One region of the Bacillus altitudinis genome, then DNA from elsewhere that is predicted to be linked to it. Evidence: riboswitches for the same ligand, from Rfam matches in the RefSeq annotation. Region 1 holds a riboswitch; the other holds the start of a gene.

Region 1 (15,839 bases):
GAGAAGAATGCCACTAGGCTATGTGCAAGCGAACGCATATATTTGGAAAAATGAACAAGGAGAATGTTTAATTTTTGATCCAGGCGGCGAAGCGCAAAAGCTAATTTCTTATGTGAAAGAAAAACAGCTGAAACCACTTGCAGTCTTACTGACACATGCCCATTTTGATCATATTGGTGCAGCAGATGAGGTGCGTCAAGAATGGGGAATTCCGCTTTATGTCCATGAAAAGGAAAAAGAATGGCTGACAAATGCTCAGCTAAACGGTTCAGCTCGACTAATTGGTAACGGAATTACGGTCAAAGAAGCGGAACAATTGATTACGTCAGAAGGACCTCTTCAAATTGGATCGTTTACATTAGAAATGTTCCACACACCAGGTCATTCACCTGGCAGTGTGTCTTACTATTCAGCGGAAGAGGGATTTGTGATTTCTGGTGATACTTTATTCCAAGGCGGTATCGGGAGAACTGATTTAACGGGCGGTAATCAAGACGTGCTACTTCAATCGATACATGACAAATTGTTGTCATTGCCAGAATCAACTCTTGTGTTAAGTGGACATGGCGAGGAAACAACTGTGCTTACAGAACAGGAGCAAAATCCGTTTATCAATGGGTTTTCTTTATAATCGCACGCACGAAAAAAGCATCTCTTTCAAAAGAGATGCTTTTTTCTATTAATGTCCGGTACCGGGAACCATGATGAAAATCGAATAATATGTAAATCCGGCAAAGAAAATCGTCAAGTACGCTCCGAAAATGTAAATATACATTCTTTCGGATAAATTCAAGTAGGATAAAAATACAAAAAGAACGGTTTGACCGAAGAACAGCAAGGATGCATCTTTCATATGTCCTAAATAGAACATGACAGCAAAAATACCCGTCCAAAACCCAAGAACGCGGAACATGCGATTCATTTCTTTCCCTCCCCTTAAAAAACCCCTTTGATTCATATTATAGCTGATGATCACTTGTTATGTAAACATTTACATTTTTGACAACGTGTGAACATTCATTCTTTCGTTAGAAAAAATTTTTTTGAAAAAGTGATGAAAAAGTGTTTATGCCTAAATTTATGAGGGTACTTAGTCCATAAGAGAAAAGGTTAACGACCTAAGGAGGAAGACTAATGAGTGACATTACTTTTTATTCATACCCAAGCTGCACGTCTTGCCGCAAAACAAAACATTGGTTAAAGGCGAATCAAATTGATTTTAAAGAGCGTCACCTTTTCAGAGAAACGCCAACTCTAGACGAATTGAAAAAAATCCTTTCCTTAACAACAGAAGGAATGGATGAAATTTTAGCTACTCGAAGCCAAGCTTTTAAAAGCTTAAATTTAAATATTAATGATCTAAAAGTAAATGAGGTACTTCAGCTTCTCATTGAAAAGCCAAAGCTGCTCCGGAGACCTATTATCATTGATGGAAATAAATTAGTGGTCGGCTATAATCCAGGAGAACTCATGAAAATTTCAAAAAAGAAAGCGATTCATCAATCGGTTTCCTAATCAAAAACGAAGATCAGCTGAATGATGTTTCAGCCGTCTTCGTTTTTGTGCTGAACTGGGCTAGCTGGGTTCGAACCAACGATCACGGAGTCAAAGTCCATTGCCTTACCACTTGGCTATAGCCCAATATGAAACGTGTAATGCTATTGTTCACCATCTGCGGTCATTTATACATAAAAAGTTGGTTGTCACTAGTTGTAAGTGAAAAAGGAGCGAACGACAGAAATGAAAAATGAAAAATCTGAGCAATTATATGAATTTATTCTTAAAGAAGCCCCTGTCATGACCGAAGAATGGCTGAAAACAAGAACAGAAGAAGGCTCATTATACTCCAAACATGCTTCAGAGGAGACAGAAAAGAAGCTGAAAGAACAAAACACAGCATTTATCCAAACCATTGCAGCAACGTTAGTCACGCTATCAGATAAAGTAGAAGACCACCTAAAAAAGTGGTCGGTTGATATTGCCCGCGATCGAGCTGTTCATGAAGTACCTTTATATGAAATCATCGGACAATTTAAGGTGTTCCGTCACATTTTTTGTTCCAGAATTGAGACCTTTACACAACAAACGGAGCTTGAAGTGACACTCAAAGATGTGTGCGATTGGAATCAGCATTTTCACGCAACATTTGATGACATGATTGCACGTTTATCAGAAGAGTATGACCGCGTGACAATCAATCAGCTTAATGCACAAAGAGAAATGATTCAAGAGCTTAGTGCGCCTGTTATTCCAGTTTCAAAAGAGATCGGTATTTTGCCGCTGATTGGTGAAATTGATACGTACCGGGCAAAAATCATTTTGGAATCAGTACTAGAACAGGCATCTAGACTGCGTCTAACCCATTTATTTATTGATATATCTGGCGTTCCCGTTGTTGATACGATGGTTGCTTATCAGCTGTTTAAAGTGGTTGATAGTGCGAAGTTGCTAGGAATTGAGACGATTATATCAGGCATTCGCCCAGAAATCGCTCAAACTGTAGTGAAACTGGGCATTGATTTCTCAAAAGTAAATACTGAACACAGCCTTGCAAAAGCTTTAGAAAAAAGAGGATTTCGTATCTTTGAAGAGCAGCAGCAAGAAGCAACGTGAACCAAAAAATGTTACTAGTAAAAGTAACGGGTCCATTGACAAGGAGAAACAATATAATGAGCATATGAATGAGATGACCAATTCGCATACAGATTTGGTCTCTTTTTTTACCCATAAATCAGACACGAAAGGATATTCTTTATCTTCAAATCAGTAATCTATTAAGGAGGATTAAATTTGGAGACACCTCCTTGTAACAGATTATCCATAATGAAAGAACCAAATGAAATAATCATCAAAAAGAGGTGCCAATAGCACTTCTTTTTTATTTTCTCCTCTGAACGGAACCCGTTGTTGTAAAAGTCAGATTTTTTGATATGTCCTTCTGTTATTTATAGATGAAATACACCTCAAATTGAACATTTTTAACCTTTTTCAGTCATGAAAATCATGAAATACGCTTTTGTCAGGCACGTTACGCCATCATACAATATGGTCACTGAAAGGAGTGAACCACTTGTATGGTATTGAATATTTGGGGCAAGAGCTGTTAGAAGAGGCGTGCCGAATGAGAGCATCTGATGTGCATATTGTTCCGAGAGAAAAGGAAGCTTCAGTCTCTTTTCGTGTAGACGCTGACCTCATTCAGCAGCGGATCATTGACAAAAAGAGCGGAGAGCGGCTCATTGCTCATTTCAAATTTTTATCTTCTATGGATATTGGTGAAAGAAGGAGACCACAAAATGGATCATTGGCTGTGATGCTAAGACGTGGTCAAGTGTTTGTTCGGCTCTCTACACTACCAACTGTAAATGATGAAAGTCTAGTGATTCGGATTTTACCGCAGGATCATGTGCCTAAAACAAAGTATTTGTCACTGTTCCCGAAAGCTTCAACGAGATTATTATCGTTTCTGAATCATTCGCATGGGCTCATTTTATTTACAGGACCAACAAATTCAGGGAAAACGACAACACTTTATTCATTGATTCAGTTTGCCAAAAAACATTTTAATCGGAATATTATTACCCTTGAAGATCCTGTGGAAACAAGAAATGAAGAAGTGTTGCAGGTTCAAGTAAATGAAAAAGCTGGTATCACGTATGCGGCAGGTTTACGCGCTATTTTAAGACATGATCCAGATATGATTGTGCTTGGAGAAATAAGAGATGCGGAAACAGCCAGAACAGCTATTAGAGCAGCTTTGACAGGCCATTTAGTCATGAGCACACTGCATGCAAAAAATGCAAAAGGAGCTCTTTATCGAATGCTGGAATTTGGTGTGACGATGAATGAACTCGAACAAACAATGGTTGCCATTGCTGCTCAGCGGTTAATCGAACTCGCATGTCCATTTTGCGGCGAAACGTGTGAGCTTTATTGCAAACTAAATCGGCCAGTCAGACGAACAAATGTATTTGAATTGCTTTACGGAAAGGAGCTTGGTGAGTGTATCAAAGAGGCAAAAGGAGAATACGCTCATTCGTCATACGAAACACTGCAAAGATTAATTCGGAAAGGAGTGGCACTCGGCTATTTATCAAAAAGCACATATCATCGCTGGGTTTATGAAGAAGCGAACCTCTAAAGCCTGGTCTAAAAAAGAACAAGCTGAATTCTTATCGAAACTGGCTCAATTGATTCAAGCTGGATATACATTGGTTGAGGCATTAACGATGGTGAATATTCAATTATCAAAAAAACAGCAACAGCGATTAACGCCAGGTATTCAGTGGCTGCTTGAAGGGGAGCCTTTTTACGTTGTACTTGAGCGACTTCATTTTCAGCGGGAAGCCGTCGCTATTCTTTGTTTTTCAGAGAAACATGGCAGCCTAGCGCGAGCTCTTGAACAAAGCGCCCGTTTTTTAGAGAAAAAAATCATGCAGGTAGACACATTCAAGCGTATGTTACGATATCCGATTTTTCTTATGTTTACGGTTTTTGTTGTGCTCATCATTGTTCAGCAAATGATCGTCCCTCAATTTTCTTTATTATATTCATCTATGAATACAAGTATGTCATGGCTCATTCAAGGAATGTTTGGCCTCTTCCAATTCCTACACGCTTTGCTGCTCATGATCGGTTGTATATGTATCTGTCTTTTTGGATATTATGAGCTCTTTTTTAAGAAAAAATCGACCCTTGAGAAACTAAAAGTCATCAGCAGGCTGCCGGTGTTATTTAAAGGGGTGCAGCTGACGCATACGTATCTTTTTTCCCTTCAACTAAGCGGACTTCTTCAAGCTGGGTTATCGATTTACGAAAGTTTGCAAGCTTTTAAACAGCAGACCTATTTACCCTTCCTTCAAGAAATGTCTGAACAAATGATAGGAGAGTTAAGAAAAGGTGAGAGTATGGAACATCAAATAAGCCGGTCTCCTTTTTTCGAAAGGCATTTTGCGGCTGTCATTAAGCATGGGGAAGCAAGTGGGATGCTAGCAAGAGAAATGTACACATATAGTCAATTTCTTTTAGAGAATGCAGAATTGAAAATTGAAAAATGGGTTTCATGGCTGCAGCCTGTCATCTATGGCTTAACAGCATTTCTTATACTCATTGTGTATTTATCTATTCTTTTACCAATGTATCAACTAATGGAACAAGTGTGAAAAGGAGGACTAAAGCATGAATGATAAAGGATTTACACTGTTAGAAATGTTAATTGTTATGCTTGTGATCTCCATTCTTTTATTGATCACCATTCCAAATATCACTCGGCATCATCAAAGCATTCAAGCAAAGGGCTGTGAAGGGCTGAAATCAATGGTGAGTACACAGGTAATGGCATATGAATTAGAGCATGACGGCAAGACGCCATCTTTAGCTGAATTAGAAAAAGAAGGCTATGTCAAAAAAGGATTAACTTGTCCAAATGGAAAAGCAATTTTCATTCAAAACGGCGATGTGAAAAATGAATAAATCGCTTTTCCAGGAGAAAGGATTTACACTCATTGAGCAGCTCTTGATCGTCATGATTTTCTCTATCTTATTATCGATAATAGGTGGAAAAGTGCCCAATGTATTAGAAAGTGCTGAAGCAAAAAAGCAAGTGAACTTGCTAAAACAAGATCTTCAATTGGCATCTTATACTGCATTTATTAAAAAAACACGAGTAACTGTTGAGTTTCACCCGCCCAATGTATCTTATCAAGTCATCGAGCAGAATAGTGAGCAGATCATTGCTTCTAATCCACATAAAAAAGGCACCATCAAGCAATCCACATTTCAAAAAGGCCTTCACTTTAATAAAAACGGACATCCAAATAGCGGCGGTTCTCTCATTGTTCAATTTGGCAGTCAAATATATAAACTCACGATTTACTTAGGGAGCGGGCGGATTCATGTTCAGCAACAATAAAGGATTTAGTACGTTTGAGATGCTCTTTTCTTGCCACCTCTTTCTATTTGCTGCTCTTGTGCTCGTGCCATCCTTTGAAAAACTGACAATTGGGAAAGAAGAATTAAGGGCTAAACTTGAAGCTTATCAAATCTTACATGAGTATATGAATAAAGCTTTTATAGAAGGTCAAAATGAATCAAGTACAAAGAAACGAGGCGAGATCACATATGAATTCATTTGGGGTCAGGAGAAGGGATGTGTTTCATACAAAGTACAAAAAAAGAAGACGATTTGCTTTCGACATTTGGAGCGATGAACAAGGCTTTACACTCGCTCAAGCAATATGGCAATTGCAGCTATTTTTGCTGCTTTCTTTTGGCTGCATGCTGCTTTTATCAATTGTTGAAAAAGCTCATCCGTTTGCAGAAATCAACAAATTTTCGGAAATGGAGTGGAAACAAACGGTCCTGCAATTAGAGGAGGATCTAAATTGTGCTGTCGCTGTAAGAGCGGTGAAAAATGGAACAGCTCTGGAGTATACTTCAAGTCAAGGGCGAGTGGTGACGATTGAGCCGTATCAAGAGATGCTTCGTAAACGAACGGATCAGGCAGGTCATCTCCCTTTATTACAAAAGGTGAAACAATTCTATGTAGGAACAAAAGAGCAAACCACCACTCTCCAAGTCACAGATGTATTTGGTCAAGTACATGAGGCTGTTTTTTTCACTTACAAAGGAGTGATTCCTAAAACGTGAAAAGAGAAGACGGGTTTATTTATCCTCACGTATTTGCTGTCATTCTTTTATTTTTATTGATTCTAGGCTCGATGACCATTGGGTTTCAAATAGAGTTGAAAAGTGCAGAGCTCACGATTTCTTTTTATCAAAAACAGCAGTTATTTAGGATGGGACTAAATGAAGCTGCAAACAAATTAAATCGTATTTGTGATCAGCAATTAAGTCCAATTGTCACAGAAGAAGGCCGAGTGACATTGAAGCGAATTGGGTGCGATCACAGAAAAAAGATAGTCCGCCTCTTGGTTAACATCGAAACAAAGGGTGGTGTAACTGACGAGCGGGAACTAGAGATGAATAAGGAGACAGGAGAAATCAATCAATGGATCAGCACTCATTAGCGAGTGTATAAAACGATACTCTTCTTGGTAACACTTTAAGGAAGAAGAGGTGAGTGTTCGATGAAGACAAATGATTATGTAAAATATATGACGCAGGAAATTATTAAATACATGAATACACCACGTGATGAGCGGAAAGAACATAAACAGGAAAAAATGGAGACAAAACCACCATTTTCTCAGCGTTTATTTGGTGTTCTGCCTTTTGGCTTCTCAATGATGCTAAAAAAAAGTCAACGTCATCGTCATCGACAAAAGTAAAAAGCCGCCAGCAGGCGGTTTTTTAATGCCATTTTAGCTGTATTCTTCGACAACAATGACTTTATTGACCTTGTTCGAGTATGGGTTATAGGAAATGGTGACATATACCCCAAATTCTTTGGCCTGATCTTTCAACGTAATATGATATTGCTTCACGGATTCTTTCTCCCGGTGCCGATCCCACACTTTTTGTTTGAATAAAACATGTGCTAACGGATACCGTTTTTTTGCTTCTTTGACTGCCCTTGTTTCCCATTGATCTGCGGCAGCAGTGATTCCTTTTGCCTCCGTTAGATGGGCGCTTTGGATCGAAGGGCTTAACAGTAAACTGAGCATGATCATGATTCTTCCATATTTCAACTAACATCACCTCACCAATTATTATCCTGACCAAATCCTGCACTTTTATGTAAATTTTTAAGAAGTACAAATGTCACAGAAAAAAATATTGAATATGGCGAAAGAATGAGAAAATGGAAGAATTTTCTCGGTAATGTTCTTGTTTAAGAACAAAATGGACTAATTTGACGTTTTGGATTTTATAGGTAATTCCTTATACTGAGTGTAATCGTTCTTTTTAAAGAACAATTGTTCAAGGAGTTGAAAGAATCAATGAAACAGCCGCTCTTTGTACTATTTTGTGCTATTTGTTTGATTTTCACTTCTTTTTTTATTACGTCTACTAATGCTTCTTTTAACGATGTCGAGCATTCGAATTTTGTCATGAAAACATGTGAAAATTTCGAAGAGACAGATCAGCATTGCCAGCTGAAGAAATGGGATAGAAGCCATTTGAAACTGATCGATCAAACGATTATTGAGGGGACAGTCTGTGCGCCTCAAAAGTTGAGCATGTCACTAAAAAATATTGGACAACCCATCGCGCACTCTGAATGGAAGTGGGAACTGTATAAAGTAGAGAGTGCTCAGATGCCATTACAAGATGGCCATGTTATTGAAAAAGGTGCTATACAGTCCCTCTCATCAGAAGAAACGACGACTGTCACGGCAGTTAAAGCAAAAACAAATGGAATTTATTTGTTTAAAATCTATTATCCTAAAGGGTTTGGTGGTTCTGAAAAGCCATTCTTTACGTCTCAACATATGCAGCTTTCGAACTGTCAAGAAAAGGCGTCCTAAATAGGGTTTGCCTGCTGAATGAAACATGATATGTAAAGGGGAGAAAGGTATGAAAAAATGGATGAAAATGTCTGGGAGTATTCTTTACGCGCTGGTCTTCACGATGATGATTGTGTGTATTATTGTCGTGTTGTCATCAAGGACGACAGGTGGAGATCCTCAGATCTTTGGTTATGAGTTCAAGCAAGTATTATCTGGATCAATGGAACCGGAATTTTCGACTGGTTCATTGATTGTCGTGAAACATGTCACCTCACCTGAAACACTCAAAAAAGGGGATATTATTACGTTTCAAACGAAGCAAGACCAATCCTTTGTGACTCACCGCATTGTTGGGGTGAAAGGAAAAGGAGTAAATAAAGCCTTTGAGACAAAAGGAGACCACAATATGTATCAAGACGGCACGCTCGTCAAAGCGAATCAAGTGACTGCGCAGTATACGGGAGTGAACATTCCTTATGCAGGAAAGCTTCTTTCGTATGCAGGAACTTCTGCTGGGACCGCTCTTTTGCTCATTATTCCAGGGGTGATGCTGCTTGTTTATTCAACCATTCATTTTGTTGGTGCTGCCAAACATCGAAGACATACGGCTGAGTTACATATGTCAGAGGAACAAGCATAAATTTTCGTTTGTAACCTAAATCAGGTTTCAATAAAACAATTTATTAGGGGGTTCAATCATGGCAATGAAAAAATCAATTCGTTTAGGTGTTTTATCGGGAGCATTAGGTCTTGCTTTAATTGGAGGGGGAACGTGGGCTGCATTTAATGATGTTGAGACGGCAAACGCGGTCTACTCTACAGGAGAGCTGAATCTATCTGCAAAAGAGAATTCCGGCGCCATCAACCTTGCGAACATAAAACCCGGTGACCGTATAAAGAAGGAATTTAATTTTGAAAATAAAGGGTCTCTTGCAATTAATCAAGTCCTGATGAGTCTTGATTACAGCCAATTTCAAGATGGAACATCAGCGAAAAATGGCGGGAAGAATACAGCTGAAGAATTCCTCAGCCAATTTCAGGTGAGTGTTCTAACGGTTGGAGCCGAAGGTGGGAATGGATACCCGAAAAATATTATTTTAGACCATGCAAACCTGCTTGACCTGCATCTATTAACGTCAAAGCAGGATCAGACCGCATTTGAAAAGCTTCGTCATGCCGTCGATGAGAAGTTTTTACATGAAAGTGGTAAAATTAATGTTGCCACCGTTGATGGGTCAACAGCTCCAGAGTATGACGGCATTCCAAAGAATCCGTTTGATTACGATAAAATGGAAATGATCATTGAATTTGTCAATGACCAGACGAAGGATAAAGCGGGTCACTATATCCAAAATAAATACCAAGGCGATGCGATTCAAATTGATCTTTCCTTCGAAGCGACTCAGTGGAATGGTTTAACGATCAATCCAAAAAAGCATACGGATGAAAAAGGCTACGTGAAAGAAAACGAAAAAGCACACAGCGAAGATAAAAAATAAAGTCAGTCTTTAGACTGATAACAAGATCTGCATAGCAATTGGAGGAGTATGCGCTAAAACATGCGCATTACTCCTCTTCTTGCTTTTTTTTCCAGATTTGATAATCTAAAAATTCACGAAATTGCTTTTTCGAAACCCCTGATGTCATTGCATCTCGAACTAGTTTTTCCCATTCACTATCTAATTGACCATCGTATTCGGTTTCATCATTTTCGTTTAACAGTGTATGAACCGAGACGTCCAGAACAGCGGAGACTTTTTCAAGAAATTGAATGGAGGGGTTTGTTTGCAAGTTTCTTTCTATTGAACTTAAATAAGACTTCGCTACCCCAGCCTTTTCGGCCAGTTCTGATAGTGAGTAGCCTTTTTCATTGCGGTATTGTTTAATACGCTGGCCAATCAATGTCATCACCTTCCTTTCGATATTATAGCACATTCAGAAAGGTTTGATAGAATGACTTCTTGCCATAGGGGGAGACTCAGAGGACTTTTTGCGTGATTTGAGAAAATGACGGACTTCTTCAACTGTTAGTCCTGCTTTGCGCGCTTCGCGTAATAATTGAACCCATTCACTGTCTAATAACTTCGTTTTCTTTTCCATACAAATACCCTCCTAAAATACTGAATCGTGTATTTCAGGCACTTAACGCATGAAATGGAAAAACACAGGTGATAAGACCTCATAGATTGCTTGCGTCATGTTTCCGCCCAATACAAACAGACAAACGTTGCTTTTGATTGATCGAAAATTTGATATCACATGAAAGGGAGGGAGACTCGCTAAGTCAGCCTCCTCTTTTTTGCTGTAAGTAAAAAAGTCCGCCATTTTCAATCGTAAGACTGATTTTTGGTTCGTATAAAGTTTTAAGTGCTTGTCTTTCTATTTCATATTCTACAGATGTGTCTGAAGTCCCTTCATAAAATTGGTTTAAAAGTTTCGAGTCTTCTTTCCACTTTTGAACAGCTCTTACCGCCCAATCATCCGGCTCTTCATTGGCATAACGTTCCATCAGGCTGTAAAGCCGTTTGACGCCGCTCTCTGGCTTAATCATCGTACTCATTGTGAAGCAATAATCAGGAATTTGAGACGATAGCTCACGTGCTTCTAGCTTCTCTTGAAATTGTTCGATGACTTCTCCGCGTATTAGATGAAGTCCAAGAGACAGCAGTTTATCTTTTTTACGGTCTGCCAGATAGGATATTTTGACATTGAGACCAAGCCACGGCTCCAGTGCGATCTGGCTGTTTGTGAGCGGTCTGACTTTTTCGTACAGCCGAATAAAACGGCCTTGCTGTTTCACAGCCTCGAATATTTGGAATAAACGAGGGGAGCCGAAGTGGACAAATTCTCCTTCGACCGAGTCATCAGCTTTTTTTTGATCGGTGATCAAAGTCAATTGCCGCGGCTCAGGTACGCCTCCCGTTTTTTCGAGCCAATGCCAATAAAAAGGGCGGTTCATGATCAATTTATCCATTTCGATTGTCAGTTGTACGGTCAGGTGCCCTGCACTTTCTTCAAGTATGTCGCATTGATTTGCCTGAAAGAAACGGAGAAGAAATGTGTGAATCTCGCGCTGCTCCATTGGTCAACTCTCCTTTATGAACCTTGCTGTCTTTCTTCTAAAAGCGGTGTTTGTGCTTCTGTTAAATAGGAAGCAAATTGGGTTAATTTCTTTTTCATGTCTACGTCAGACTCGTGCTGGAAGAGAATTTGATGCAATTCTGTTTCAGCATCTTGGATATCAATTCGGGTTAAAATATCATCTAGATCGCCAATGACGTTTTCAAACAGCTGAATTTTTTCATATAAAAGTTTTAAAATATGTTCTTCGACTGTCCCGCTAGTTGCCATATTGTAAATGTGGACATCCCGCTCTTGACCGAGCCGGTGAATACGTCCAATTCTTTGTTCCAAGCGCATTGGGTTCCACGGAAGGTCGTAGTTGATGATTTGGTTGCAAAACTGAAGGTTGATCCCCTCGCCGCCTGCTTCTGTCGCGATGAGCACTTTCGCCCGCTCTCTAAATAAATCTTTCATCCAGTCTTTTTTACTCCGTTTAAACCCGCCTCGAAAAGGAACCGAACTGATGCCGTTTTGCTGGAGAAACCATTGTAAATAAATTTGTGTCGCACGGTATTCAGTGAAGATAATGACTTTTTCATTTAATTGCTGAATGAGTTTAACGACTTCAAGTGCTTTAGAATTTTGTTCTACCTGGTTGATTTTCTCCATGATGTGCATCATCGCAGAAGCGCCTAGAATGTGTTTTTCCTCTTCTTGCATTTTTTTAATGGTCATATAGACGGCCTCACGGCTCGAACAGCATTCTCGTTCTAAGGTCATAATTGAAAACATGTGCTTCGTATAGGAAGGGTTTTCTTTTAACTTGCAAATTTCATCATATAGTGCTTGTTCTGTTGGGGAGAAATCAATAGAAATTGTCTTCACATGACGCTTTGACCACTCGATGCCAGTGTCTTGTCTCCGGTTCCGAATCATGACTTTATTGACTAACTGTTTTAGCCGGTCATGGTCTTCAAGTTGAAGGTCTTTTTTGGCAAAGAGGTCTTTAAATTGTGTTTCATTACCTAAATGGCCTGGCTTCAACAGAGAGACGAGATTAAAAATTTCTCCTATCCGATTTTGGATAGGTGTGGCTGTGAGCAGTAGGCAGAACTTTTTATTCAAATTTCTCACAAACTCATAGTTTTTCGTTTTATTGTTTTTCAGTTTGTGTGCTTCATCAATAATGACCATATCGTAGGAGATGGATAAGATCGTGTCTCGATGCGGCTGTCTTTTGGCTGTATCAATTGAGGAAACCACAACATCGCACTGCTCCCACACATAGCTCTTCTTTTGCTCGACAGCATCTATGTAAAATTTCGTCCGCAGTTCTTGTACCCATTGAGACACAAGGGAGGCGGGTACGAGAATGAGAATCTTTTTGGCAAGTCCGCGAATCATGTATTCTTTGATAATCAGTCCTGCTTCAACGGTTTTTCCAAGACCCACTTCATCTGCTAAAATGGCTTTCCCATTCATCTCTTCTACGACTCTTCTAGCGACTTCGAGCTGGTGTTTTAAAGGAGTAAATGCAGGCAGGTGCGCAGGTGCTTGCAGTCCTTCAAATGAATCAATGGCTGTCACTTTTTGTACCTGTGCTGCTAAACGGTACATATCCCAATTCGCCCAGGGACCGTCTGCTGTAAGCCGCTTTTGAAATTCACTTGCCCATTTTTGATCAAAGATCGTTTGAATATTCAATGTGACCGCCTGCCTTTCTGGTAGAGTGATGATAAAATCGTTCTGTTTTTAAACGCTTCATTTTTTGATAGCGATTTAAAAGATGTTATATATCAATAAAAGCGAACGATAATGAATGATTATTTTGAAAATGTTAATGATTTTTCTGTTGCTCTTCATCCATTTCTAATGGTAGGATGTTGGTAAGTGATCTAGAGAATAAGTCACCCATTTTGATAGTATGTCCAATAAAGGTGAAGAATATGAGCGGATGATGGTATGGGGAGAGACCTAGCGGTTATTTTGCACTGACAGGCGCCGAAGGAGCAAGCTGAATTGGTTCAGTGAATCTCTCAGGCAAAAGTACTCTTACCGGACGCAACTCTGGAGAGTGTTTGCGCAGCGATTTTTAGCAAACCACCAAAGGGGAAAACGCACAATGATGTTGTGCTGTAAACTTTCAGGTGCAAGGACAGAGACTTCTTTTTGATAAAAGGGAGCGCTCTGTCCTTTTTTGCTGTGATTTTTTTCTGAAAATTCAGCTTGTAATGTGCACTGTAAGAAAAAAGGGGGAAACGATTGATGTTGAAACGAACACCGCTTTTTCATGCGTATGAAACGTTTGGCGCAAAAACCATTGACTTCGGGGGCTGGGAATTACCTGTCCAATTTTCTTCCATTAAAGAAGAACATGAAGCTGTTCGAACAAAAGCAGGGCTGTTTGACGTGTCTCACATGGGTGAGGTGGAAGTCACAGGTCAGGGAGCTCTTCCTTTTTTACAAAGGTTATTAACCAATGATCTGTCAAAGCTGACAGACGGTAAGGCACTATATACAGCCATGTGTTATGAAGATGGCGGAACGGTGGATGATCTGCTCGTCTACCAAAAAGAAAAGAACAACTATTTGCTTGTGATCAATGCTTCAAATATTGAAAAAGATGTGGATTGGCTGCTGAAACATCAAGGTGAGGAAGACGTTTCGATTAAAAATGTCTCTGATCAAACCGCCTTGTTAGCCCTTCAAGGACCTCTTGCTGCTGACATCATCAAAGATGTTGCGGATGAAGAGGTAACGTCATTGAAGCCATTTACGTTTTTATCAAAAGCAATCATTGCGCAAAAAGAGGTGCTTGTATCAAGAACCGGCTACACAGGAGAAGATGGCTTTGAAATCTACTGCCAGTCAGAAGATGCTGTTCACCTTTGGACCGCTTTATTAGAAGCCGGACAGCCGAAAGGACTGATTCCATGTGGACTCGGTGCACGTGACACCTTAAGATTTGAAGCAAGACTTCCGCTTTATGGCCAAGAGCTCACGAAGGATATTTCTCCTTTAGAAGGCGGCATTGGTTTTGCTGTTAAAACGGATAAAGAAGCAGATTTTATCGGAAAAGATGCACTTAAAAAACAAAAAGAAGAAGGACCGAAGCGAAAGCTTGTCGGGATTGAAATGATAGATAAGGGGATTCCGCGGACAGACTATCCAGTCTTCTCAGGAGATAAGCAGATTGGTGTAGTCACAACCGGTACACAATCTCCAACATTAAAGAAAAATATTGGGCTTGCCTTGATTGAAACATCAGAGGCGCAGCTTGGGACAGAAGTGGAAGTGCAAGTTCGTAAAAAACGTCTAAAAGCCAAAATCGTCGCCACACCATTTTATAAAAGAGCCAAATAACGAGGAGGAATAGAGGATGAAGCACAGGTATTTGCCGCAAACAGAGCAAGATCAAAAAGAAATGCTGGATGTCATCGGTGTTCAGTCAATTGATGAGCTTTTCTCAGATATCCCAGAGAAAGTCAGATTCAAAGGTGCGTACAACATTAAAGAAGCCGCATCAGAAACAGAGCTAGTGCGGGAATTGTCTCGTCTTGCTGCAAAAAATAAAGATACAGTGGCTTATGCCTCGTTTTTAGGTGCTGGTGTGTATGATCATTACCAGCCTGTGATTGTCGATCATGTGATTTCACGTTCTGAATTTTATACAGCGTACACACCTTATCAGCCTGAAATTTCTCAAGGTGAATTGCAAGCAATCTTTGAATTTCAAACAATGATTGCTGAGCTGACCGGTATGGATCTTGCCAACTCCTCGATGTATGATGGCGGAACGGCATTAGCTGAAGCGGCGATGCTGGCTGCAGGACATACAAAAAAGAAAAAGATTGTGGTATCTGAGACGGTTCATCCTGAATCAAGAGCGGTGCTGAAAACATATGCGAAAGGACAGCATATTGAAGTCGTCGAGGTACCTGCGCGAAAAGGTCAGACCGATCTAGCTGCATTAGAAGAAGCCGTCTGCGACGAAACAGCAGCGGTCCTTGTACAATACCCAAACTTCTTCGGTGTTGTCGAACCGTTAAAAGACATTGAACCGATTGCACATAAAGGGAAAAGTCTGTTCATCGTCTCAAGTAACCCACTTGCACTTGGTTTACTGACACCACCAGGAAAGCTTGGGGCAGATATTGTCGTTGGTGATGCGCAGCCGTTTGGCATTCCAGCTGCATTTGGCGGACCTCATTGTGGATATTTCGCTGTGACGAAAAAATTAATGCGGAAAGTGCCGGGGCGTTTAGTCGGGCAAACAGAAGACGAGAACGGTGTGCGAGGATTTGTGCTGACCCTTCAAGCGCGCGAGCAGCATATCCGAAGAGACAAAGCGACTTCAAATATTTG
Region 2 (15,839 bases), 1.4 Mb from region 1:
TCAATAATGGAGGGAGTGGCTTAATCTGGGCAAGATACTTGATGCAAAAGCACTAACCAATGCCATGGATACAAGGGCAAAACACTATCAGGAACTCCGTGAACAAATGATAGATTTAAAAAAGGCACTTCAAGGTGTTGCCAATCTCGGTGACGACTTCACTGGAAAAGGTGCCGATAACATTAAAAGCTTCTACAAAGAACTCGCCGGAAATGTGGACATGTTTATTAGCTTCATTGATAAACAAAAAGCCTTTCATGAAGGTGTTTCTGGGACACTTGATGATACAAACTTTGGCGGCAACACCTTTGTAGAAGAACACTTTTTAGACAACGCTGTACATATGGGAATCAAGAATGCCAAAAGCATCGTGAAGGATCAAAAAAAGGCACTCAAAATGATTTTTCAAGATATTGACGACCTCATTTCTCTGGAGGTATTTGATAGTAAAACCTTTGACGAAAAGATTGCAGATGCGGAAGGTGAACGGAAGAAAACGGTTAAAGATTTAATAGAACTTGATCAAAATCTAAAAGATGAATATGCTTTGTCAGAGACTGAGGAGAAGGCTACAATGGCATTGTACGCAGAAATGATCAATGCCACAAATGACGGAAAATCCATTTCGCCTATGAATTTTGACAAGAAAGCGTATCAAAATAGCGAAATCTACAAGGCAAAAAGCGATATTGAGAAGCAAACTTCTGAATATCTAAAAATCAAAAAAGATCAAGAAGAAGCCCGCAAGATCGCAAAGGAACAAGAAGCGCTCGCCAACCGTCCTTGGTATGAAAAAGCCCTTGATTATGGGGGAAACATTGTCAATGAGCTAACCGGTGTGAATGATGCAAAACGAGCAGCAACAGGCATTGATCCAATAACAGGCGAGGAACTCACGGCAGGCCAACGAGTCGCTGCAGGTGGCATGGCAGCAGCAGGCTACATCCCGATCGTCGGTTGGGCAGGACGCATTTTCAAAGGAGGAAAAGCCGTCTATAAAACGACTCAAGCCGCGTCAGCCGCAGTCAGAGCAGTCGACATTTACAAGACATCACAAAAATCTTTTGACGCCCTGAAAACGTCTCAAAAAGGCTTATATGGACTCACCGCAACCAACGGCTTCAGCGAAGCGATCACAGGCCGAGATATGTTTGGAAATAAGATCTCGAAAGAACAGCAGGAAGCGAGTATGAATGCAGCGCTTGGGATGCTTTTGCCGTTTGGGGCAAAAGGGTTTCATGGGAAGATGGGTGTAAAGAGTTCAGGTATACCTAATATTTCAAAAAGGCATGATGAAATTGCTCATAAAAGTTATTATGGTAGAAAAGATTTTAGAATAAAGATAAATAGTGCAGTATATTCTCATCATGATAATAAGCATTTAAAGGCTAGAACTGCCGAAGAAGCGAAACGTTTTAGTGAAACCGGAAGACGAAATGCTCAATACCTACCTGAAATAAATAATAAAGTGATAGAAAAAGAAGCTCTTCAAAGAGGGCATATCATTGATAATGGCAATAATAATTTTTACTTCATTTATGATACTGGTAAAGTTGTTGGTTATGATAATGGAAAATCTACTAGTTGGATTAGAGGAGAACTAACGAGTGGTAATGTGTATCACGGTCATCCAATAGCTGGTGATAGATTAAATAAGTATTTAAACAAATTAGGAATAAAATAACTATAAAATTAACAAAGAGGTCGGATAAAGATGAGAAAGCATGTGAAACTTGATATTCCGGAAGTAAACATTCATCCCTTGAGGATAACTGAAGGTTGGAATGTCCGTTATAATCATTTTTGGGAAATTGACCCTAGAAAGTTAGAAACAGAAGATGAAAGATGGTTTATGTTCACTGAAAGTTTGTTACAGCTTTATCATGAGAAATCATCAATAACATTGGACTTAGGTTGGTATCCCGATTTATCTTCAGATGGCAACTATCTTGTTCTAATAGTTAAAAATACAGATTGGGACAATCCTATTCAGGAGTTTAGCTCTGATGACTATAGCAAAGTGATAGATTTTATAGAATTTCATTTAAAAGAAATTACATATAACTGGTGGAAATAAAACTGTATGTATTTCTACGAGGTTAATAAGGCTATTGCTTCTCTGTTTTGCCGTTTCTATGGTGGTGGTCTTATAATGAATAAAAACCAAACAATGCTTAAAAAGCAAAATATGTGGAACCATCATTGGAGCATTAAAAATGTATATAGAACTGGATAAAATTTTATCCGCTGATAAATACTAGTAAGTGAGATACTCTTGTATTTTAGCCTAAACGATTGGGGAGAACTATCAAAACAGGTACTCAATAAACCGATAGAGTGGCAGCGAAAAATTGCGTACTGTCTCGATAATGAGTGCAATGAATATGAGTTTCATATTTTATTGGATTTGCTGAATACTAATGATGTTGAATTATTTGAGATTTGTATTGATACATTAAGAAGTTATCCTATTGAAGAGGGTACAAAAATAGTACTTTGATTGGTTTTATACTGATCAAGATTATTTAATTTACACTTTTATTCGGATTTTAAACAACATAAGATTCATTATTACGTACATGTAATTATACAAAGTCCCCATTTATATTGATTTCCTAGATTTATATCCGGAAATTTTGAAAAAAAGCATAGTTATCTAGAAATCAGTTCATTCCACCGTGTAGCCTGGTGGAATTTTCAAGGGGGAGATGTCTAGAGAGCAATGTTTATACGCCTTGTGGAGGTGCTCCTATGAATAATAAAGGAAAAACAAAAATCGAAACCTTAAAAAGAAAAAGCAGAAGAAAGCACTTAATAAACGAATTAAGCTATATGACACTTCCAGAACCCCCTTTTTTGGAGGTCGAAGAGAATCAATTTTTTTGTCAGAAGGTATTTACTTTCCTGCAATCGAGAGAACATAAAAGTCAAATACATGGAGACAACGATCTAGAGCATATTGAAAAGTCTACACAAATGTTAAATGAAATGGTCGGGAGGATAAAAGAGACTCCTAAACAAGGGAGATTGCTTTTTTTCCGAGATCATGAAATTGAAGCGCTTTTAGTGAATGTGGATGAAGTGTTTCATCATTTAAATCAACTTCTTGAGCAAACCAAATTTTTAAGTGGATACGGAGATTTCATTTTAATAGCAGAGGATTTTCATTTTGGATTATGCATAGAGCGTACAGAATATTTTTATGAGTTTAGTTTTTGGGGAATGTGAGTTTAGATCAAGCTTCATTTCAAAAAATGACAGGGATTTTTCTCTATCACCATTTCCCTCAAATTTAAGCAATTCACTATCATTACCTTTCACATTCATATAAAATAAGAGCTAGTGAAAATTTGAAGAGATGCTTGATAAATGAAGGGCATGTAAGCTGCATGAAATGATGAGATGTTTCAAGTACGTGAAGGTTGCAAAGCTGTTTCTCCTCACGCATGAATCTTGTAAGCGCAACCATTATTTGTCACTTCATTGCAATGTGTTGAGGGGTGTGTCAGCATGAGGAATAGGAATCCGTATTTGAGAACGGCTTCTAGTCTTTATATCAATTATTTTTTATTAGGTATGGTCAATATTATTTTGGCTTCTAATATGCCATTTTTGATCAAACAATTAGATACAAATAGTGCTGGGATAAGTTATATGATATCTGCACTCGGTATTGGCAGGGTGCTCACGTATGGTTTATCGGGCGTACTGTCAGATCGTTTTGGACGAAAGCCGGTCATTTTGGTTTCGGGGGTGCTGATGGCGGTGTTCCTCATTGGAATTCCATTGTCTCCGAATTATCAAATCGCGTTTGCGTTTGCGATTTTGGCAGGGGTGGCGAATTCGGCGATGGATGCAGGGACGTATCCGGCTTTAATGGAAGCTTTTCCTCAAAACTCGGGATCTGCAAATGTGATGGTGAAGGCGTTTATTTCGATTGGGGCGACCATTCTGCCGCTCGCTATTTTCTTTTTAGCAGAGCATGATCTGTTTTATGGATTTGCGTTTTTTGTACCTGCTTTTATCTATTTAGTGAATGTGATGATGTTGTGGACATTGCCATTTCCGAATCATCGCAAGGTGGAGCAAGTTCAGGTGACGGAGCATGATGGACTTCCGCGCTTCTCATCAGAGCCTACGTTTTGGAGAGAAGGGGTCGCACTGATTGTGATCAGTTTTACATCAAATGGTCTGTACGCCTTGCCGCAAATTTGGCTGCCTACGTACGGTGAGGAAATATTGGGAATGGCTTCTGGCAGTGCTGTGAAGCTGCTTAGTTACTATAGCATGGGCGGTTTGCTGTCTGTCTTATTGCTCGCATTTCTTTTGCGCCGTATTGTTCGTCCGGTCACCGTGCTGCTACTCTATCCGATTATTACATTAGCCTCTATCTGTGTGCTATTGGTCGTGAAGTCTCCAGTCATTGGGACCGTCAATGCATTTGTATTGGGCTTTTCAACAGCGGGTGTCTTTCAGCTGACGTTAACCGTAATGGCTGAGTTCTTCTGGAAAAACAAAGGGACGATGACAGGAATTATCTCAACAGCAGGCGGAGTGTCCGCCATTGTGATTCCGGTCGTCACTGGTTTGATCGAAACCCACTCGACGATTTTGCAAATCTTTATATTTGATGCGGGTGTCGCTGTTGTTGCGATCATCGGCGCGATGTATATCCTCAATCGATATCGCCGGATTATGATACACGAATAAAAAAAGACGACTTCCAAAGCGGAGGTCGTCTTTTTTCTATGTTTCGTTTAGAAACGGTCATTTTCAAATAGAATTTGTTTCACTTGTTCAACTGGCATATCCTCGCCAGTAAACAGTTTGTACGCAAGGGCACCTTGCCATAGCATCATGCCAAGACCGTTAATCGTTTTGGCACTAGCTTCTTGTGCTTGAGCAAGAAGTTTTGTTTTTTGCGGGTTGTAGACGACATCTGTCACGATTAAGTCTTTGCGTAATACATCAAGGGTATCGTCAATAATGCTGAGCTCATCTAATGGTTTCATGCCAAGGCTTGTCCCGTTTGCTAAGATCGCACTTTCAGCTACTTCACGACGGAAAGCGTCTTTGTCTTCAAGTGGGAAGATATTCGCTTTGACACCGAATGATTTCATTTCGTTGTTGATGTAATTTACATTTTCTTCTGCTTGAACAAAGTATTGGTCATTACGAGCAAAAATACTAATTTCACGAATACCTGATTGTGCAAGCTGAATGGCAATCGGAGTTGCAGCGCCGCCAGATCCAACGAGTGTAACCTTTTGTCCAGCTAATTCAACGCCATGTTCAATTAAGTTTCTTACGTAACCAAGACCATCTGTGTTGTAGCCAACCAGCTTGCCATCTTTGTTCACAACTGTGTTGCTTGCGCGAGTATGTCTTGCAGAATCATCTAGTTCATCTAAGTAATCAAGTACTTTCATTTTGTTCGGCATGGATACGTTAAATCCAGCTGCACCCATCGCTTTCATCCCGTTTACTGCTGCTTCTAGTTCATCATTTCCTACCTCAAAAGCAAGGTAAGCATAGTTGATTCCTGTTAGTGTATAGCCAAGGTTGTGCATCCGTGGTGACAGGCTGTGCCCGATTGGTGTTGCAAGAAGACCGACTAATTTTGTTTTTCCATCAATATTACGTTCGTGTATGTTTGTCATGATTGACATCTCCTTTAATTATCTAAACAATTTTTTCATGCGTCGTAAAACAAAGACTGCTAACAATACGCTGATGACCGCAATGATCATATCGAAGAATAAAGTCATTTTAATATCGTACGTGCTAACGAGTCCGCTTGTAATCAGCGGAACAAGGATAAACGCTGAACTTGCCGCAATGTTGACATATGATGAAGCCGTTGCTTTGTTTGTAGGGAATAATTTCATCATAATACTCATCGCCAACTGGAAAATGCCGGCTGTAAATAATCCTAAGAAAAAGGTACTAACAATGACAATGCCGTACGTTTCAATTTGAAATAGTGAAAGCATGGCAAGGAATGCCCCGATTGGGTAAATAATGGCGACCATAATCGGTGAAATGAATTTATCTAATACGATTGAAAGCAATAGAACAGATACGAGTGCACCAATACTAAAATAAGAAAGAAGCTGTGTCGCTTGTCCTGAGCCAAGCCCAATCAATTTCAATCCGAGCTGTGGAAGCCAAGTTTGCCATACAACAAATAATGCAGTAGACGTGAATCCCATAAGTACAACAGCTAAACCTTCACCAAACATTTTCGGTTCTTCCTTCATTTGCTCTTGAACGGGAAGATCGTTTTGAGAAGCCGTTTGCTTATGATTTGGGAACGGCATAAAGATCAAGTAAATGCCTACAAGTAAATAGAGAAGTCCTAAACCAAAGAATGCCCAGCCCCAGAAGATGTCATGTGCAATAAGGAATGCCAAGATAAATGGAAGAACAGTCGCACCAATTGATACAGACGCCTTTACTAAAACAGAAGCTGAACTTGCTTTTTTAGGAAATGATTCTGTCAAAGCAGGATATGTTCCTGAATCAAGTAATGAGTTCGCAATCCCTGCGGAAATGGCAAAAATGAAAGCCAATGTATAATTGGTCGTTGTTGGAATCCCAATTAAGAATAATAAGTAGAGAAAGTTACCTGTAATAATGACAGGTTTTCGCCCCCAGCTGTCTGCCAGCCGGCCAGAGAAAAAGAGAGCAATTAATTTACCGATACCGATTGCTGATACAAGCAAGCTGATTTTTGGAATATCTACATGGTAGCGTTCAGATAAGCTTTCCATGTTTGATGCCACAATAATATTGATCATGCCTAGCATGAAATAGTTTAAGTACATGCCAAGTGATGATTTAATGTATGGATTTTTCATGTTCCCACTCCTATATTTGAAACCCTGTTCGGGCCAAATTCTTGTTACCCTTTGTTATTTCCTTAAACGTAAATAATATTAAGTCCATCACAACACCCCTTGTGTGATTGATGAAAAAATAATGAATATTCATCTGTTCTTCAAATAAGTACATCGTTCTACTAAATAATTAAAAATAAAAACAGTTATCATAAGTTGATGGACTTCCTCGATTTGATCAGAATCAAAAGATCCATCTTTAACTGTAGTTGATATCATAAATAACGATATGTTCACAAAAGGTATAACGATATACTAAAAGAAGCAACGAGATAAATATACTCCTGTGTATAAAATGTGTCAAGTTTATGACTTTGTGATTTAAAAAAAGAAAAATGTAATAAAGAAATAGTTGACTTGCTCAATAAAAAAAGGAGAATCGCTTTGCAATTCTCCTTTCAGCGTGTAGACAAACCCTCGCATTCTTTGTCAGTCCTGCGCTCCGGTGCTCACGAATGTCAAATTCGCTCTGCTCCGGTGCTCGTCCTTCCTAGACTGCAAAGGTTTTCTATCACGCTGAAAAGAAGACAAAGGGCTAAAATAAAGTTCATTTTAGCCCTTTGTCAACAATCTGAAAGGAGAATCGCTTTGCAATTCTCCTTTTCATGATCATGTCGAGGTTTCTCGAATATGAAGTTGAGGCTTTAATATCAATCGCTGCAGTTCTTCATCCTGCTCGTTCATTTTATGATACAAAAGGTTGGCTGCTTTGACTCCAATGGATCGTGGAAATGATGAGACTGTGGTGAGCGGCGGGTGATACATCTCCGCTTCAGGGATGTTATCGAACCCAACTACATCAATGTCTTCACCAGGCTTGATGTCACGCGCTGCCAATTCTTGAATCACCCCAAACGCCACTAAATCACTGAAGCAAAAAATAGCAGTAGGTGGTTCGGGAAGGTCAATCACTTGGGCAAGGGCTTCTTTCCCGCCTTCACGGGTAGGCACCATATCGATAATAAGAGATTCATCCATCGTCAGGTCCTCATCATCATGGGCTCTTTTGAACCCTTTCATCCGTTCAATCCAAGTCGAGGAGGATTTGATTCCACCTAAGAAAGCGATGCGGCGATGCCCTTTTTGAAGAAGATGACGGACCGCCATCCAAGTGCCTTGTTCATAATCAACACCGACATAATCACAATGGACATCTGCTAATTCACGATTTGCCAATACTTTTGGCGTGCGAATGTTGTTTAATTGTTTGACCGTTCGTGTCGAACTTTTCGATGCTGGATTTAAGATGATTCCACCCACTCGGTGCTCTACCATTGTGGAGATGAGCCGCTCCTGCTTATCCACACTATCAAAGGTTGTCCCAAGTAAAACGGTATAGCCAAGTGACTCAAGGGTGGTTTGCACACCGATTAAAAATTCAGAAATAAAGGTGTTTGAAATATCCGTGACGATCACACCCACAATATTTGAACTTTTCGACCGCATATTGGCAGCGACGCGATCGTACACGTATCCCAAATCCTCCATGGATTGCAGCACTTTTTTCCGGGTGGCTTCAGAGATCCTAGGGTTGTTGCGAACAACGAGTGAGGCCGTTGAAGTCGATACACCGGCATGCCGAGCGACTTCTTGTAATGTCACACGCTGTTTGTTCATTTTTTTCATTTGTCTTCACCAACTTCATTGGATTGCCTAACTATGGTTCATCATCAAGATGGATGTCTCCACCAAACGAGCCGAACATTCTTTGTTTCATTATACCTTAATCAAGGGGTGTTGATGAAGTGATGTCATATCAGCTTCAGATAAGGAGGAAACAACATCTTAAAAGATTACCATTGACAGCTTTCTTTTAGAGGCGTAAAATATAAAATTATTCAGAAATAGCAACATTTAAAGTAAATATCGAAGGCTATGATTGCTGTGGGTCACACTATGGCAGGAGCAGCTTCTGGAGAGACCGCATGTATGTGCGGCGCCGAAGGGTTCACAATCTCAGGCAAAAGGACAGAAGAGTACGAAATATTGTATTTGTGATGCATGGATCATACTGTGTATTGCTTTTCTCTATTTTGCTATTCTTTTATGACCGTGAGATTGGAGCGCATCCAATCTCTTTTTTTATGGACTTTTTGTGAGTTTATTATTTCAGTATAGGATCGTGTCGTAGGAGGGTGTTGAAATTGGCACAACAAGAGTTAAAGCGAGATTTATCAAACCGTCATGTTCAATTAATTGCCATTGGCGGAACGATTGGAACGGGGCTGTTTTTAGGGTCTGGAAAGGCTATTCAATTGGCAGGACCATCGATCATTTTTGCGTACTTAATTGTCGGAATGGCCATCTTTTTTGTCATGAGGGCACTTGGAGAATTGCTCTTATCTAAGGCGGGCTATCAATCTTTAACGGATATAGCAGAGGATTATCTTGGACCATGGGCTTCCTTTGTGACAGGATGGACGTATTGGTTTTGCTGGATTATGACAGCGATGGCAGATGTTATTGCGGTCGGGGTGTATGTGCAGTATTGGTTTGATATTCCGCAGTGGATTCCTGCTATTATTTGTTTATTGATTTTGCTAGGATTTAATTTATTAACGGTGAAGCTTTTTGGAGAAATGGAATTTTGGTTTGCACTTATTAAAGTGATTACGATATTACTGTTGATTGGCGTTGGAATTGTCCTGTTAATCATTGGTTTTCAAACAGATGCAGGGCCCGTGACGGTAACGAATCTGTGGTCACACGGAGGATTCTTTCCAAATGGTGTGACAGGCTTCTTATTGTCATTCCAGATGGTGATTTTTGCGTATGTGGGCGTGGAACTTGTCGGTGTGTCAGCAGCAGAAACAGCGAATCCGCAAAAAAATATCCCGTCTGCGATTAATAAAATTCCATTAAGAATTCTCTTTTTCTATGTAGGTGCGATTTTTGTATTACTATGCATCAACCCATGGACAGAACTCAGTGCATCAGAAAGTCCTTTTGTGAAAACCTTTGGACTCATTGGGATACCAGTAGCGGCGGGACTCATCAACTTTGTCGTCCTGACATCTGCGGCGTCTGCTTGTAATAGCGGTATGTTCTCAACGAGCCGAATTTTGTATAATCTCAGTCATCAAAAACAAGGACCGGCATCTTTTGGCCGTCTAAATAAGCATGCTGTTCCAAGTAATGCCCTGTTTGTGTCGACGATTGTGGTGTCAGTAGGGGCTCTTTTAAGCAAGCTGATTCCTGAACAAGCCTTTGGTATTGTGACAACGATCAGTGCCATTTGTTTCATTTGGGTATGGAGTATTATTTTAATATGCCATCTGAAATATAAGAAAACACGTCCTGAACTGCATAAGGCGTCTACCTTTAAAACACCATTTACACCTTTTGTGAATATAGCGGTTCTTGTGCTCTTTGCTGCCATTCTTGTCATCATGCTTTTCGCTGATGCAACACGTCCAGCCCTGTTATTGACACCCGTATGGTTTGGGTTTCTATTTTTGATTTATGCACGAAAGAAACGCCGTTCAGCATAATGAACGAAAAAAGCACAGCCTTTTTAAATGGCTGTGCTTTTGCTTATTTAACGATTTCGAATCTTCAACATATAGTATGCATTAAGAATGATTAGAACAAGTCCAACGACGATGATAGAGAAGAGCTGAGAGTGATTGGCGCCAAGAGAATAGACAATCAAAATAAACATGGCACCAGTCAATAAAATATTCATCATTTGAAAAGTGTGAAAAAGCCCATCGAGCATCACATGCTTTTCGCCTTCATCAGAAATGGCGAGCAGTTTTTTGCCATAATCTTTATCAGTTGGACTAGGTAGGTGACGATTAGGATAGACGAGCTTTAGGACAGAGATCGATACATAAGAAAGAATGACGGTGATCAAAAATAAGGCAGCATTTGCGAGAATCAGCCAGAGTGGCTGCTCGGTTACGATGGAAATTCCAATTGCAATAATCGATAAAATGGTACTCACCGTATTAGCTAACGTTACATCAGTAAAGGTTCGGTACTGTTTTACCTCTAGTTCATCTTCCTCATCACCAGATACTGAAAGAGAGACTCTTTTCTTCATGCGTGAAATGCCTGAAAAACAATAAATGATGAATAGAACTGTCAAGCCAGTGATGACAAGAGTCGCTTCAAATGCAGCTTGCAGAAGTGTCAGCTCAAATTCGGCAGCCAGCAAACAGTAAGCACCGAGAAAACCAAGGAGAGCACCTAAGAGCATTTTGTATACAGTTTTCATGTGAGTTCATCCTCCTCGAATAGAAAAATTTGTTCAATGGGTTCTTGAAAAATACGTGAAAGCCTCATAGCAAGTAAGAGAGACGGCATTAATTCATCTCGTTCCATTAAGCTGATCGTCTGGCGGGAAACCTTTGCCCGTTTCGCAAGCTCCGTTTGGTTTAAACCATCACGCGCCCGCAGCTCTTTTAGCCGATTTTTCATTCTGTCACCTCAACTCTGATCAAAATGTTATCTTGATTGTAAAGTATTATATTCATTTTGACAAGTATAGTTGTCAAAATGATAAAAATAATTGTCAAAAGATCGCCTTTATTCAAAAGGGAATCAATGATACGCTAAAGAAAAGAGAAACAGAAAATAGGTGATGCCCATGTTCATTGATCAATTAAAAAGTGATTTACATCAATCACAGCCGCTATTTATTGGAGAAGAGACAGCGTTCAAAGCGGCAGTCCTTGTCCCTTTGGTGCAAGTAGACGGGGAATGGCATGTTTTATTTGAAGTGCGATCACTGACGATGAGAAAACAGCCTGGCGATATTAGCTTCCCAGGAGGCAAACTCGACGGTGGGGAAACCGCACAAGAAGCTGCACTGCGGGAAACATATGAAGAACTAGGAATTCCGCCCGAATCCGTCAAGGTTTTAGGGCAGCTCAGCCCTTATATTGCCTCACCATCCTTTGTGGTATATCCATTTGTCGGGATTATTGATGAACAGCAGGTCAAACATTCCTTTAATCAAGAAGAAGTAGAGGAGACCTTTACTGTGCCTCTATCATGGCTCAGCCAATACGAACCGTACTTACACCATGTATCGGTGCAGCCAACACCAGGAGAGGACTTTCCTTATGAAAAAATCATGAATGGTGAAAAATACAGCTGGGGGAGTCGTTCGATTGAAGAGTGGTTTTATGATTACAATCGTTACACCATTTGGGGATTAACTGCCCGCATATTAAAACATTTTGTGATGGTTGCAAAAAGAAATTCCTAGAGAACCAGCTCTAGGAATTTGTTGTGGAAAGGCGTTCTTTTGCGGTTTCTTTTCCTTTCCCTTTTCCAATTAGGATGGGTGCTTTAGCTTTGCTCAATCCATATGAAGGCATGTTCACGTAGATAGATTCATATGAGCCGGCTTGAATTTGATACGTTTCATGATAAATTCCGACCGCGTCATTATTTCGTGCTCTTTGGTTAAATCCTTTCCAAGCAGCCAAATGCTTCTCCATCTTGGCATAGGCAAGGAGGTCCTCTGTTGATTTCCAATATTGGATCATGGTGGTGGTGCGTAAACCGAAGTAATTTTCTGTCCCGAGAAAACCAAGTTCTTCTTGATGTGTATAAAGTTCTTTGATCATCCCCGGCATCGCCTTAAATACTGGCAGCCATTGATGGACAGCCCAGCGTTTATTGATTCTCATTCCGATAATGAACACAACAATTGGCTCAGAATTGTCTGTTGTATACCTGCCTGCACGTATATTTTTTTTCATTTGTTCACCCTTCTTTCCTCATTGATTCACAGGTCTCCACGCACCAATCAATTCCAGCCTGCGCCACTTTCTTTCCGTAATCTAACGTATACAGCCAATACTTCGCATCAGCTTCATCTGGATACAGCTCTTGAATGTTTTGTTCAATCGCAACATATGTCTCATAACGGATACGGAGCTGCCTCTCATAATCCTGTAAAAGCACCAATTTTTTCTCAAACGAAAGATATTGACCAAAAAATAACTTTAATAACACCTCATTTCGTTCTGATGGTACTTGATCGAGCGGCTGCGCCAGCCATTGCCTCAACGTGTCCAGCCCTTTTTCAGTTAGATGATATTCCCGCTTGTCTGAGCGGCCAGTTGTAGAAGTGGGTGAAACCTTCGCAAGCCCTTCCTCGACTATTAACTTTAAAGCTGGATAAATTTGTCCATAACTAATTTTCCAAAAGTGATGCAAGCTCCTATCAATTAATTGCTTCACTTCATACCCAGACTTACAATCTGTCGTTAAAATCCCCAAAATCGCATACGTCGTATCATTGTATTTTTTCATTGATTAACACACCTATCTAAAAGATATATCATTTAGATATATAATAAACGATGTATAACTGCAGATACAAGAGGTATGAGAAAAAAATAAATGCTAGAAAGGAGGTGAAGAGATCACTGATTTGTTAATCAATGAGATGAATCCTTCATATAGAGTGAACGATCATAGTTTGGAGGGGACATATGAGTAAATCGAAAATCTGGATCATGACTATTCTGGCGGTACTACTGATTGGTGGAGGCGGCTGGATAGCCTATCAAGCAATCGCACAAAAGAGTGGTTTGAATCATCCCTACGCCTTTGCATATAAGACTCATGATCGTGTGAACTGGTTCAAGGTAACGGAGAGAAACGGAAAAGTAACAGGCCAGCTGAACGAAACCATTTTAGAGGAAAATCCGCAAAGGCATTATGATCCCAATCTATTTATCAACAAATATCAATTAACCGGAAAATCAATTGAAAACGGTTACGAATTTTATGTGAAGCAAGGGAAAGAAACGGTCACATATGAAGTTCACCTTGCCGAAAAAGATCTTTCTGTGAAAAAACAAGGTGAAAAGCACAGCATCACATACAAAGCAGTTGATCAAAAAAACCTACGTGCTGTTCAACAGGACATTCATACTCGATATGAGAAACTGATGGATGACACGGAAAATAGATTTCATGATTATGTACGAAACTTCATTAAGAAAGTAACAGGCGCTTATGGTTATCTGTATACAGCAGAGGATGGTTCATACCAACTATTTTTAAAAGTAAAACGAATGTATATGCAGTCTGAATGGGCAGGTTCTTTTCTAATGAGAAAGGTTCCAGGAGATGGTGGTGAACCTTATAAAGAAACGAAACATACAGCAGGTGGAGTTTCAGATGGGATGATGTTTGATTTGAGTACTTATCCTGCAATTGAAAAGGGTTTTATTTTAGGGGAAACTGACCGAGACGCAACATACATTAAATTTCCTTTTAAAATGGCAGGCGGGACAATAGAATTTAAAGCGGTCACGAAAGAGGAATATCAAGAACAAACGGAAGCATTCAAAAAGAAGGCGAAAGAATGGCAAAAGTAGATCGTGTTGGAACAGATGATTGTTGTGAATGGCATTTCAGGGCGATCAGAATTTAGTTGAATAAATAGGGATCATGAAGATATTTTAAATCATATATTAGTGGAGGTACCTATGAGTAAATTGAAAATGTGGGTCGTGTCTATCCTGGCAGTACTCGTCTTAGGTGGAGGCGGCTGGACAGCATATCAAGCAATCGCACAAAAGAATTCATTGAATCATGCCTATGCATTTGCGTATAAAACGAAGGATAAAATGAGCTGGTTTGAGATATCTGAGAATAAAGGCAAAGTAACGGGGCATTTGAATGAAAAGTATATAGAAGAAATATGGTGGGATCCCAAAATATATAAAAAACAATATGTAGTGTCCGGGAGTTCAAAGGAAAACGGTTATGAATTTCGAGTCAAACAAGGCAAAGAAACAATCATATACGAAGTTCAAATGTCCGGTAAAGACCTATCTGTGAAAAAACAAGGTGATAAAAAAAGCAGAATATATAAAGCAATCAATCGAAAAAAGCTAGATTCGTATCACAAAAAACTTCAAGTTCGACATCAACATCTAGTTGATACTTCAGAAACTAGATTTTATGACAATATGAGACACTTCAGGGATAAAGTGGCGAAGGTATATGGTTTTCTATATACGGCAGAGGACAAACAACTATTTTTACAAGTGGAAAGCATGCATATTGAGAATGGATGGCTCGGCTCTTTTCTAATAACAACTGTTTCTGAAGATGGTTGTAAGCCCTATAAAGAAATGAAATTAGAAGTCGGGGGCGAAACTGATGGTGGAGACTATTTAGACATGAGCTACGATCCTATAATTGAACGAGGTGTCATTATAGGTTCGACTGATCGAGATGCAAAATCAATCAAACTGCCAATTAAAAAGACTAACGGTACTATAGAGATAAAAGCTTTCACGTATCAGGAATTTAAAAAACTCCCTAGACCATATATCATGACAGGCGATTCAGTAGAGTTAAAAGCTGTCACGAAAAAGGAATATGAAAAACAAGCGAAAGCATTTAAAAAGAAAGCAGAAGAAAAGAGAAAATAGGCATCTTAAACCAGATGAGTGAATCAACTTATCTGGTTTTTTATGGAGAAACATTTTGTTGATTGATGATAGAAGGAACAAAAGAGTTGCTTTAAGTAAATAAAGAAAAGTATTTTGGGTATATAGACCTTAATAAATTTCAGAAAAATAAATGTTGACGCTTTCATATAATCAATATATACTAAAAACAAATCCAATATAAATAAATTAGACATGTGACTGGTCATGCAGGCAGGATCTAAAAACGATGAATTTCTTTAATTTGTCGTTTTAGATCCTTTTTTTATTGCCAAAATATAGGTCTCATGTATGAGAAAAGGAGGAGAAAAAATGGATTACACACAAGTCGCCAAAGATGTTTTACAGCATGTAGGTGGTAAAGAAAACATTGCGCACCTTGAACACTGCTCAACAAGACTTCGCTTCACACTAATTGATCAGAAAAAAGCAGATGTACCAGCATTAGAAAAAACACCAGGTGTCATAGCTGTCAGAATGTCAGGACAATGCCAAGTGGTCATTGGGAATG

What was found. Region 1 has a riboswitch for glycine ahead of gcvT (glycine cleavage system aminomethyltransferase GcvT). Riboswitches for the same ligand answer to the same signal wherever they lie in the genome.
Region 2: it holds a riboswitch for glycine, as region 1 does, so the genes downstream of both, ID12_RS04375 (amino acid permease) here and gcvT (glycine cleavage system aminomethyltransferase GcvT) in region 1, are expected to answer to the same signal.

Annotation. Positions count from the first base shown of each region.
Region 1 covers NZ_CP009108.1:3,153,238-3,169,076, reverse strand. Annotated here, with positions in the region: gene ID12_RS15975 (MBL fold metallo-hydrolase) at 1-631, shown strand, start outside; gene ID12_RS15970 (DUF2626 domain-containing protein) at 680-922, opposite strand; gene ID12_RS15965 (Spx/MgsR family RNA polymerase-binding regulatory protein) at 1,135-1,515, shown strand; tRNA gene ID12_RS15960 (tRNA-Gln) at 1,571-1,641, opposite strand; gene ID12_RS15955 (STAS domain-containing protein) at 1,741-2,613, shown strand; gene comGA (competence type IV pilus ATPase ComGA) at 3,071-4,141, shown strand; gene comGB (competence type IV pilus assembly protein ComGB) at 4,122-5,162, shown strand; gene comGC (competence type IV pilus major pilin ComGC) at 5,179-5,472, shown strand; gene comGD (competence type IV pilus minor pilin ComGD) at 5,465-5,911, shown strand; gene comGE (competence type IV pilus minor pilin ComGE) at 5,895-6,209, shown strand; gene comGF (competence type IV pilus minor pilin ComGF) at 6,151-6,648, shown strand; gene ID12_RS15920 (competence type IV pilus minor pilin ComGG) at 6,645-7,028, shown strand; gene ID12_RS15915 (YqzE family protein) at 7,089-7,289, shown strand; gene ID12_RS15910 (DUF3889 domain-containing protein) at 7,323-7,649, opposite strand; gene tapA (amyloid fiber anchoring/assembly protein TapA) at 7,902-8,429, shown strand; gene sipW (signal peptidase I SipW) at 8,479-9,051, shown strand; gene tasA (biofilm matrix protein TasA) at 9,110-9,910, shown strand; gene sinR (transcriptional regulator SinR) at 9,978-10,313, opposite strand; gene ID12_RS19140 (anti-repressor SinI family protein) at 10,347-10,511, opposite strand; gene ID12_RS15885 (YqhG family protein) at 10,696-11,493, opposite strand; gene ID12_RS15880 (DEAD/DEAH box helicase) at 11,508-13,178, opposite strand; glycine riboswitch at 13,429-13,536, shown strand; glycine riboswitch at 13,540-13,635, shown strand; gene gcvT (glycine cleavage system aminomethyltransferase GcvT) at 13,740-14,837, shown strand; gene gcvPA (aminomethyl-transferring glycine dehydrogenase subunit GcvPA) at 14,854-15,839, shown strand, end outside.
Region 2 covers NZ_CP009108.1:865,735-881,573, reverse strand. Annotated here, with positions in the region: gene ID12_RS04415 (ribonuclease YeeF family protein) at 26-1,684, shown strand; gene ID12_RS04410 (hypothetical protein) at 1,715-2,077, shown strand; gene ID12_RS04400 (YxiF family protein) at 2,752-3,228, shown strand; gene ID12_RS04395 (MFS transporter) at 3,511-4,710, shown strand; gene ID12_RS04390 (shikimate dehydrogenase) at 4,758-5,660, opposite strand; gene ID12_RS04385 (MFS transporter) at 5,679-6,860, opposite strand; gene ID12_RS04380 (LacI family DNA-binding transcriptional regulator) at 7,509-8,525, opposite strand; glycine riboswitch at 8,802-8,881, shown strand; gene ID12_RS04375 (amino acid permease) at 9,044-10,390, shown strand; gene ID12_RS04370 (DUF3169 family protein) at 10,438-11,118, opposite strand; gene ID12_RS04365 (helix-turn-helix transcriptional regulator) at 11,115-11,321, opposite strand; gene ID12_RS04360 (NUDIX hydrolase) at 11,491-12,114, shown strand; gene ID12_RS04355 (DUF4188 domain-containing protein) at 12,125-12,613, opposite strand; gene ID12_RS04350 (PadR family transcriptional regulator) at 12,618-13,169, opposite strand; gene ID12_RS04345 (hypothetical protein) at 13,352-14,245, shown strand; gene ID12_RS04340 (hypothetical protein) at 14,357-15,310, shown strand; gene ID12_RS04335 (beta-glucoside-specific PTS transporter subunit IIABC) at 15,641-15,839, shown strand, end outside.